Regions from separate parts of the Shewanella rhizosphaerae genome, predicted to be linked through region 1. Evidence: predicted binding sites of a transcription regulator. Region 1 holds the regulator's gene; the other holds the start of a gene.
What was found. The regulator NrdR, encoded in region 1, represses ribonucleotide reductase genes. The targets are predictions, from matches to a motif close to AAACACNANATNTNGTGTTT.

Region 1 (4,214 bases):
GTCGTCAAGAAGAGCACATCGAGCTAATCGCCTCGGAGAACTACACCTCTCCTCGCGTGATGGAGGCTCAAGGTTCTCAGCTGACTAACAAGTACGCCGAAGGCTATCCTGGCAAGCGTTACTACGGTGGTTGTGAACATGTCGACATCGTTGAGAACCTGGCCATCGAACGCGCCAAGGAACTTTTCGGTGCGACCTATGCTAACGTTCAGCCTCACTCCGGCTCACAGGCTAACAGCGCAGTCTACATGGCGCTACTGCAACCAGGCGATACCGTCCTGGGTATGAACCTGGCTCACGGCGGTCACCTGACGCACGGCTCTCCAGTAAACTTCTCTGGTAAGCTGTACAACATAGTTCCTTACGGCATCGACGAGTCTGGCAAGATCGACTATGACGAGATGGAGCGTCTGGCTGTAGAGCACAAGCCTAAGATGATGATCGGTGGTTTCTCTGCCTATTCTGGTATCGTCGACTGGGCGCGCATGCGTGAAATCGCCGACAAGATTGGCGCTTACCTGTTTGTCGATATGGCGCACGTTGCAGGCCTTATCGCTGCCGGTGTCTATCCAAACCCTGTGCCACACGCACACGTGGTGACTTCTACTACTCACAAGACCCTAGCCGGTCCTCGCGGCGGTATCATCCTGTCTGCGGCGAATGACGAAGACCTGTACAAGAAGCTGAACTCTGCGGTATTCCCAGGTGGTCAGGGCGGCCCATTGATGCACGTTATCGCCGGTAAGGCGGTGGCCTTCAAGGAAGCGCTGTCTCCTGAGTTCAAGGAATATCAACAGCAGGTAGTGGTTAACGCTAAGGCGATGGCTAACACCTTCATTGAGCGCGGTTTCGATGTGGTTTCTGGCGGCACCGAAAACCACCTGTTCCTGCTGGATCTGATAGCTAAAGATATCACAGGTAAAGATGCCGATGCGGCGCTGGGCCGTGCCAACATCACGGTAAACAAGAACTCAGTACCTAACGACCCACGTTCACCTTTCGTGACCTCGGGCCTGCGTATCGGTTCGCCAGCCATCACACGTCGTGGCTTCAAAGAAGCCGAAGCTGTTGAGCTGACCAACTGGATCTGTGATGTGTTAGATGACATCAACAACGAAGCCACTATCGAGCGCGTGAAGAACCAGGTGCTTGAATTGTGCGCTAAGTTCCCTGTTTACGGTTAACCTTAAGGGGTAAATCGGGTAAACTCCGATGGCCGCTACTGATTTAATATTGGTAGCGGCCATTTTTGTATCTATTTCAAGGGAAAGCTCCCCAAGATACCGATTAGCATTTGCTGGAGGCTCAATGCATTGTCCGTTTTGCAGCGCAACCGACACTAAGGTGATCGATTCTCGTCTGGTGGCCGATGGTCATCAGGTACGTCGTCGCCGCGAGTGTCTGCTTTGCCACGAGAGATTTACCACCTTCGAAGGCGCCGAGCTGGTGATGCCGCGTGTGGTTAAACAAGATGGTAGCCGCCAACCCTTCGACGAAGACAAGCTGCGCGGCGGCATGCTGAGGGCGGTAGAGAAACGCCCCGTATCGATGGACCAAATAGAGCAGGCGCTAAGCAAGATAAAATCGACCCTGAGAGCCACGGGTGAACGCGAAGTGACCTCTAAGATGATAGGTAACCTGATGATGGATCACCTGGTTAATCTCGACAAGGTGGCCTATATCCGTTTCGCCTCGGTTTACCGCGCCTTCGAAGATGTCTCCGAGTTCGGCGAGGCGATTGCCAAGTTGCAAAACGATAAGAGCAAGGCGGGTAAGTCGTAATCGATGCGTATCGGGCTTCCCCAATTATTCTCAAGAGATGGCGATGAGCATGGCCTGGTCCAAATTTGATTCCCAGATGATGGCGCGCGCCATTAAGTTGGCCCGCAAGGGGCAATACACCACCAGTCCCAACCCTAATGTCGGCTGTGTATTAGTCCAAGGGGATACCCTGGTGGGTGAAGGATTTCATATCGCCGCCGGCGGCCCTCACGCCGAGGTGCATGCCCTGCGCATGGCGGGCGATAAGGCCAAAGGCGCCACCGCATACGTGACCCTGGAGCCCTGTAGCCACTATGGCCGCACGCCGCCCTGCGCCGAGGCGCTGATCAAGGCAGAGGTGGCCCGCGTGGTGGTGGCGGTCACCGACCCTAATCCTCAGGTGTCTGGCCGTGGCATCAAGATGCTCCAAGATGCGGGGATTGAAGTTGAAGTGGGTCTGCACCAGGAAGAGGCCGCAGCCCTCAACCCTGGCTTCATGAAGCGGATGCGCAGCGGCCTGCCTTGGGTCGGTATTAAGCTGGCTGCGAGCTTGGATGGTAAGACGGCGCTCTCTAACGGCGTCTCTAAGTGGATCACAGGGCCAGAGGCGCGCCGTGACGTGCAGCGTATGCGCGCACGTTTCGATGCCGTCGTGACCGGCATAGAGACGGTGCTGGCCGACGATCCTAGCCTGAATGTACGTCATCAGGAGCTAGGCAGCCTGGCCGGGCAGTTAACCGAGGCCGACATTCGTCAGCCACTTCGCGTGGTACTCGACTCCCGTGCGCGCCTAAGTGCCAAGGCAAAACTATTTGAGACACAATCCCCCGTGTTGCTGGTGAGCTGTCAGCCCTATCCCGTGGCCGTGGCGAGCGCCTGGCCTGAGCATGTGAGTCAATTGCAACTGCCGAGCGACAATGGACAAGTGCCGCTAAAGGCGCTGCTGGAACATCTGGGATCTCAGCTTAACAGCGTGATGGTGGAGGCCGGGGCGACCCTGGCCGGCGCCTTCATGGCACAGGGGCTGGCGGACGAGCTGGTGCTGTATCAGGCACCGAAAATCTTAGGCGGCCATGGCCGTAACCTGCTGGCACTGCCGGACTATACTGAGATGGCACAGCTGCCCGCGCTCAAGCTTTGCGACGAGCGTGCGATCGGGGCCGACAGACGCCTCACCTTTCAATTGAGTCACAATCATTTACCGAGCGATAAAGAGTAGTTAGTCATGTTTACTGGGATCATCGAGGCTGTTGGCAGCCTGAGAAAAATTGAGCGTCGCGGCGATGATATTCGCTTGACGGTGGCTAGCGGCAAGCTGGATTTAAGTGACGTTAAACTCGGTGACAGTATCGCCACCAATGGCGTGTGTCTGACCGTAGTCGAGCAGATGGCCGACGGCTATGTGGCGGACATCTCAGCCGAAACCGTGGCCCTTACCGGCTTTGCCCATTATCAGGTGGGGCAGAAGGTCAACCTGGAAAAGGCGGTGACGCCGACGACCCGCCTCGGCGGTCATATGGTGAGCGGTCATGTCGACGGTGTGGCCAGCGTGGATGACAGACAGTATCGCGGCAAGGCGATCGAATTTTGGCTGACGCCCCCCAAGGGGCTGGCGCGCTATATCGCCCACAAAGGCTCTATCACCATAGATGGTGTCAGCCTGACGGTGAACGAGGTGGACGGCGAGCGTTTTCGTCTGACCATAGTGCCCCATACCGCCAGCGAAACCACGCTTATCGATTTGAAGGCGGGCGACAGGGTCAATATCGAGGTGGATCTCATCGCCCGGCACCTGGAGCGCCTACTGAGTTTTCAGGCGGCAGAGGAAAATCCAGCCAAAGGCTCAGAGGTCACCATGGATCTGTTAGCTCGCTCCGGCTTTTTAAGATAGACGCTGGCAATCCCAGCCAATAGCAGATTAAATAACTCTTACTATAAGAATATTTCAAGCTCTAATAAATCAAGGTCTAACAATGGCACTACACAGCATAGAAGCGATTATCGAAGATATCCGTCTGGGTAAGATGGTTATCTTGATGGATGACGAAGACAGAGAGAATGAAGGCGACCTGATCATGGCCGCTAACCTGGTGACGCCCGAGGCGATCAACTTCATGGCCACCTATGGCCGTGGCCTCATCTGTCAGACCATGACCAAGGCGCGCTGCGAGCAGCTCAACCTGCCGCTGATGGTGAGCAACAACAATGCCCAGTTCTCCACCAACTTTACCGTGTCTATCGAGGCGGCCGAAGGGGTGACCACAGGCATCTCTGCCTATGACAGAGCCGTTACCGTGCAGGCCGCCGTGGCCCGTGACGCTAAGCCGTCGGATATTGTGCAGCCAGGCCATATCTTCCCATTGATGGCCCAAGAGGGCGGGGTGCTTATCCGCGCCGGTCATACCGAGGCGGGTTGTGACCTGGCCCGTCTGGCTGGCCATGAGCCGTCGGCG
Region 2 (4,214 bases), 890 kb from region 1:
GAGACTTAACTATATCGACCAAGCTGTAAGCGGTCTGTTTGGTAAGCGTGTGCTAGATGTCGGCTGCGGCGGCGGTATTCTCTCTGAGAGCATGGCACGTCTGGGCGCCAAGGTAGATGGTCTGGACATGGGCGCCGAGCCCCTCGATGTCGCGAAACTGCACGCCTTAGAGATGGGCGTTGAGATCAACTATATCCAGGACACGGCGGAGCATCACAGAGATAGTCATCAGGGCCAGTATGATGTGGTCACCTGTATGGAGATGCTCGAGCATGTGCCCGACCCAGCCTCTGTTATCAAGGCCTGTAGCGACATGGTTAAGCCTGGCGGCTATGTGTTTTTCTCGACCATTAACCGCAACATCAGAGCCTATGTAGAGACAGTCATTGGCGCCGAGTACCTGCTTAAGATGCTACCGGTAGGCACCCATGACCATAAGAAGTACATCAAGCCTGCCGAACTTATTGGCATGGCGGATGCGGTAGATCTCGAGTGCGTCGATGCGACCGGCATCACCTACAATCCGCTAACGGAGATTTTCCGCTACACAAAGTCGTTGGATGTCAACTATATGATCGCCACGGTTAAGCAGGATGACTGATCAAATCCTGCCAGGTGCTAACGCTGAAACGATTGAAGGTAAGCGCACAGCTACTAGGCCAATAAAAGGTGTGCTGTTTGATCTCGATGGCACCCTAGTGGATACGGCGCCCGATCTCGTGCTGGCGCTTAACTTGGCGCTAAAAGACTTTGGGCTGCCGAGCCAACATCTTGAAGATATTCGCTTTGCCGCTTCCCATGGAAGCTTGGCGTTAGTTAGCGCCGCCCAGCCTCATCTTAATGATGAGGAAAAAGCGGCCATCCAGCAGGCGCTGCTTGAGCACTACCATAATGTTAACGGCCAAGAGGCCAAGCTGTTTGATGGCATGAGCGCCCTGCTCGAGCACCTTAGCGGCCAGCAGATCCCCTTCGGGGTGGTCACCAATAAGGCGGCGCGTTTCGCGAGGCCTTTGCTGCACAGGCTTGATTTAGCCAACAAGATGCCGGCCATCATCAGCGGCGACTCCACCACACAGAATAAACCCCATCCGGCGCCTATGCGTCTGGCAGCGTCGCAAATTGGCGTCAGCTGCCAGGGAGTTCTCTACCTAGGCGATGCCAAACGTGACCTCGAGGCTGCTCGCAATAGCGACATGCTGGGGGGCATCGCCCATTGGGGTTATATTGGAAACAATGATCAGGCGCACCTCTGGCCTCACGACTTTGGCTTCGACACCCCAGTCTCCGTGCTTGAACTCCTAAGACAGGGCTAAGTGGCGGTTAAGTCGTGCATAAGTCACGGTTAAGTCACAATTAAATGAGATGCATCACGCGCTCTGGTGCTAGAGCGTGTGACACGTCAGTAAAAAGTCGTCGAAGCTGAGATCGCGATCCTTTTTCGGCGTAAAAAGATCCTCAGGATCTGGCCAATATTTTAGCTTTCATGATAGGGCGAATCAGTCGCCTAAAACTTGACCCGCCGGTGCTATCGTAATTGAAAACAAGGGTTAAAGGTAAGCCGTTACTAACCCTTTGGTTTACCCCCAAGATATCCACAACTTGTCCCCTAAAAACCCGCTTGCAATATCCCACCAACCTCACTATCTTGTATCCTATAAAAGAAAAAACACCATATCTTGTGTATGGGCGGCGGTCGAAGCCACTAGAACTGCAGTAGTGCTCAGGTACTTTTTTTAACATCTTCGATTGTTTTTACATGGAAACGTAGGGCGGAGTTTTCCCTCCCAGCGATATTTAATTCAAGGCTTATCTTCAATGAACAGCAATATGCAAGTCACGAAGCGCAGTGGCGAACGTGAAACCATCGATCTCGATAAGATCCACCGAGTGATCACTTGGGCGGCCAAAGGACTGAATAACGTCTCAGTATCGGAAGTCGAATTACGTTCACACCTTCAGTTCTATGATGGAATCCCAACTGAAGCGATCCACGAAACCATTATTAAGGCCGCTGCCGACCTTATCTCGCCAGAGTCACCAGACTATCAGTTCCTTTCTGCACGTCTGGCCATTTTCCACCTGCGTAAGAAAGCCTTCGGTCAGTTTGAGCCGCCTTCGCTATACGACCATGTGGTGAAGTTGGTTGAGCTGGGTAAATATGACACGCATATTCTGAACGACTATAGCCGCGAGGAATTAGACACACTCGACAGCTATATCGACCACTGGCGCGACATGAACTTCTCCTATGCCGCGGTTAAGCAGTTGGAAGGTAAGTATCTGGTTCAAAACCGTGTGACTCACGAAGTCTACGAGAGTGCGCAGTTCCTCTATATTCTGGTAGCGGCTTGTCTGTTCGCCAACTACCCGAGAGAGACGCGTCTTCAGTACGTTAAAGATTTCTATGACGCGACCTCTACCTTTAAGATCTCGCTACCTACACCTATCATGTCTGGTGTGCGTACACCGACACGTCAGTTCAGCTCTTGCGTGCTGATCGAGTGTGGCGACAGCTTAGACTCAATTAATGCGACCGCCTCTTCTATCGTGAAGTATGTGTCGCAACGTGCAGGCATAGGGGTCAACGCTGGTCGTATCCGCGCGCTGGGTAGCCCAATTCGCGGCGGTGAGGCATTCCACACAGGTTGTCTGCCTTTCTATAAGTATTTCCAGACGGCGGTGAAGTCTTGCTCTCAAGGCGGCGTTCGCGGCGGCGCGGCGACCCTCTTCTACCCTATGTGGCACTTGGAAGTTGAGTCTCTGCTGGTACTTAAGAACAACCGCGGCGTCGAAGATAACCGTATCCGTCACCTGGACTACGGGGTGCAGCTGAACAAGCTGATGTACCAACGTCTTATTCAGGGCAGCATGATCACGCTATTCAGTCCATCAGACGTCCCAGGCCTGTACGATGCCTTCTTCGAAGATCAGGCAGAGTTCGAGCGTCTGTATGTGAAGTATGAGCAGGATGAGAGCATACGTAAGAAGCAGATCAAGGCGGTAGAACTCTTCTCCTTGATGATGCAGGAGCGTGCCTCAACCGGTCGTATCTATATCCAGAACGTCGATCACTGTAATACCCACAGCCCGTTTGACGCTAAGGTTGCCCCTGTACGTCAGTCGAACCTGTGCCTTGAGATCGCATTGCCGACCAAGCCGCTGAACAACATCGACGATCCCGATGGTGAGATCGCCCTGTGTACCCTATCTGCGTTGAACCTGGGCGCCATCAAGAAACTTGATGAGCTGGAAAGCCTGGCAGATTTGGCCGTTCGCGCGCTCGATAGCCTACTCGACTATCAAGACTACCCAATCGTCTCGGCACATAAGGGCTCGATGAACCGTCGTACCCTGGGTATAGGCGTGATCAACTTTGCTAACTACCTGGCTAAAGAAGGCGTGCGCTACTCAGACGGCAGCGCCAACGGCATCACTCACAAGACCTTCGAAGCGATCCAGTACTATCTGTTGAAGGCCTCGATGAATCTCGCGAAAGAGCAAGGCGCCTGCCCTGCCTTCCACGAGACCAATTACGCTAAGGGTATCCTGCCTATCGATACCTACAAGCGTGACCTCGATAAGATCTGTGACGAGCCACTACACATGGATTGGGAAACCCTGCGTGAGGAGATCAAGACTCACGGCCTGCGTAACTCGACCCTGTCTGCCCTGATGCCATCTGAGACCTCATCGCAGATCTCTAACGCGACTAACGGTATTGAGCCACCGCGAGGCCTGATCAGCGTTAAAGCGAGTAAGGATGGTCAGCTCAAGCAGGTGGTCCCTGATTTTGAAAAGTACCAATACAGCTATGAGCTGCTGTGGCAGATGCCTGGCAACGAAGGTTACCTGCAGCTGGTCGGTTTGATGCAGAAGTTTGTTGACCAATCTATCTCGGCCAACACCAACTATGACCCAAGCCGCTTCCCAGGTGCCAAGGTGCCTATGCAGGTGCTGCTGAAAGACCTGTTGACCGCATATAAATACGGTGTGAAGACACTTTACTATCACAACACGCGTGACGGTGCGTCAGACAAATATGACGATATCACCTCCATTGAGAAAGAAGACGATAGCTGCGCAGGCGGCGCATGTAAGATCTAACTCTACGTGTTTTAACCTTTTATCAGGGGGCTTTGCCCCCTTTATCGGAAGATAGAAAAATGGCCTATTCAACATTTTGTCAAACACCTAACAATGCCCTGCTGGAACCT

Region 2: the regulator NrdR is predicted to act here: its motif matches at 1,665-1,684, upstream of nrdA (class 1a ribonucleoside-diphosphate reductase subunit alpha).

What each region holds. Positions count from the first base shown of each region.
Region 1 covers NZ_CP080420.1:1,359,838-1,364,051, forward strand. Annotated here, with positions in the region: gene glyA (serine hydroxymethyltransferase) at 1-1,184, shown strand, start outside; gene nrdR (transcriptional regulator NrdR) at 1,309-1,782, shown strand; gene ribD (bifunctional diaminohydroxyphosphoribosylaminopyrimidine deaminase/5-amino-6-(5-phosphoribosylamino)uracil reductase RibD) at 1,820-2,980, shown strand; gene K0I63_RS06030 (riboflavin synthase) at 2,987-3,652, shown strand; gene ribBA (bifunctional 3,4-dihydroxy-2-butanone-4-phosphate synthase/GTP cyclohydrolase II) at 3,735-4,214, shown strand, end outside.
Region 2 covers NZ_CP080420.1:2,252,861-2,257,074, reverse strand. Annotated here, with positions in the region: gene ubiG (bifunctional 2-polyprenyl-6-hydroxyphenol methylase/3-demethylubiquinol 3-O-methyltransferase UbiG) at 1-601, shown strand, start outside; gene K0I63_RS10060 (HAD family hydrolase) at 594-1,313, shown strand; gene nrdA (class 1a ribonucleoside-diphosphate reductase subunit alpha) at 1,816-4,104, shown strand; gene nrdB (class Ia ribonucleoside-diphosphate reductase subunit beta) at 4,164-4,214, shown strand, end outside.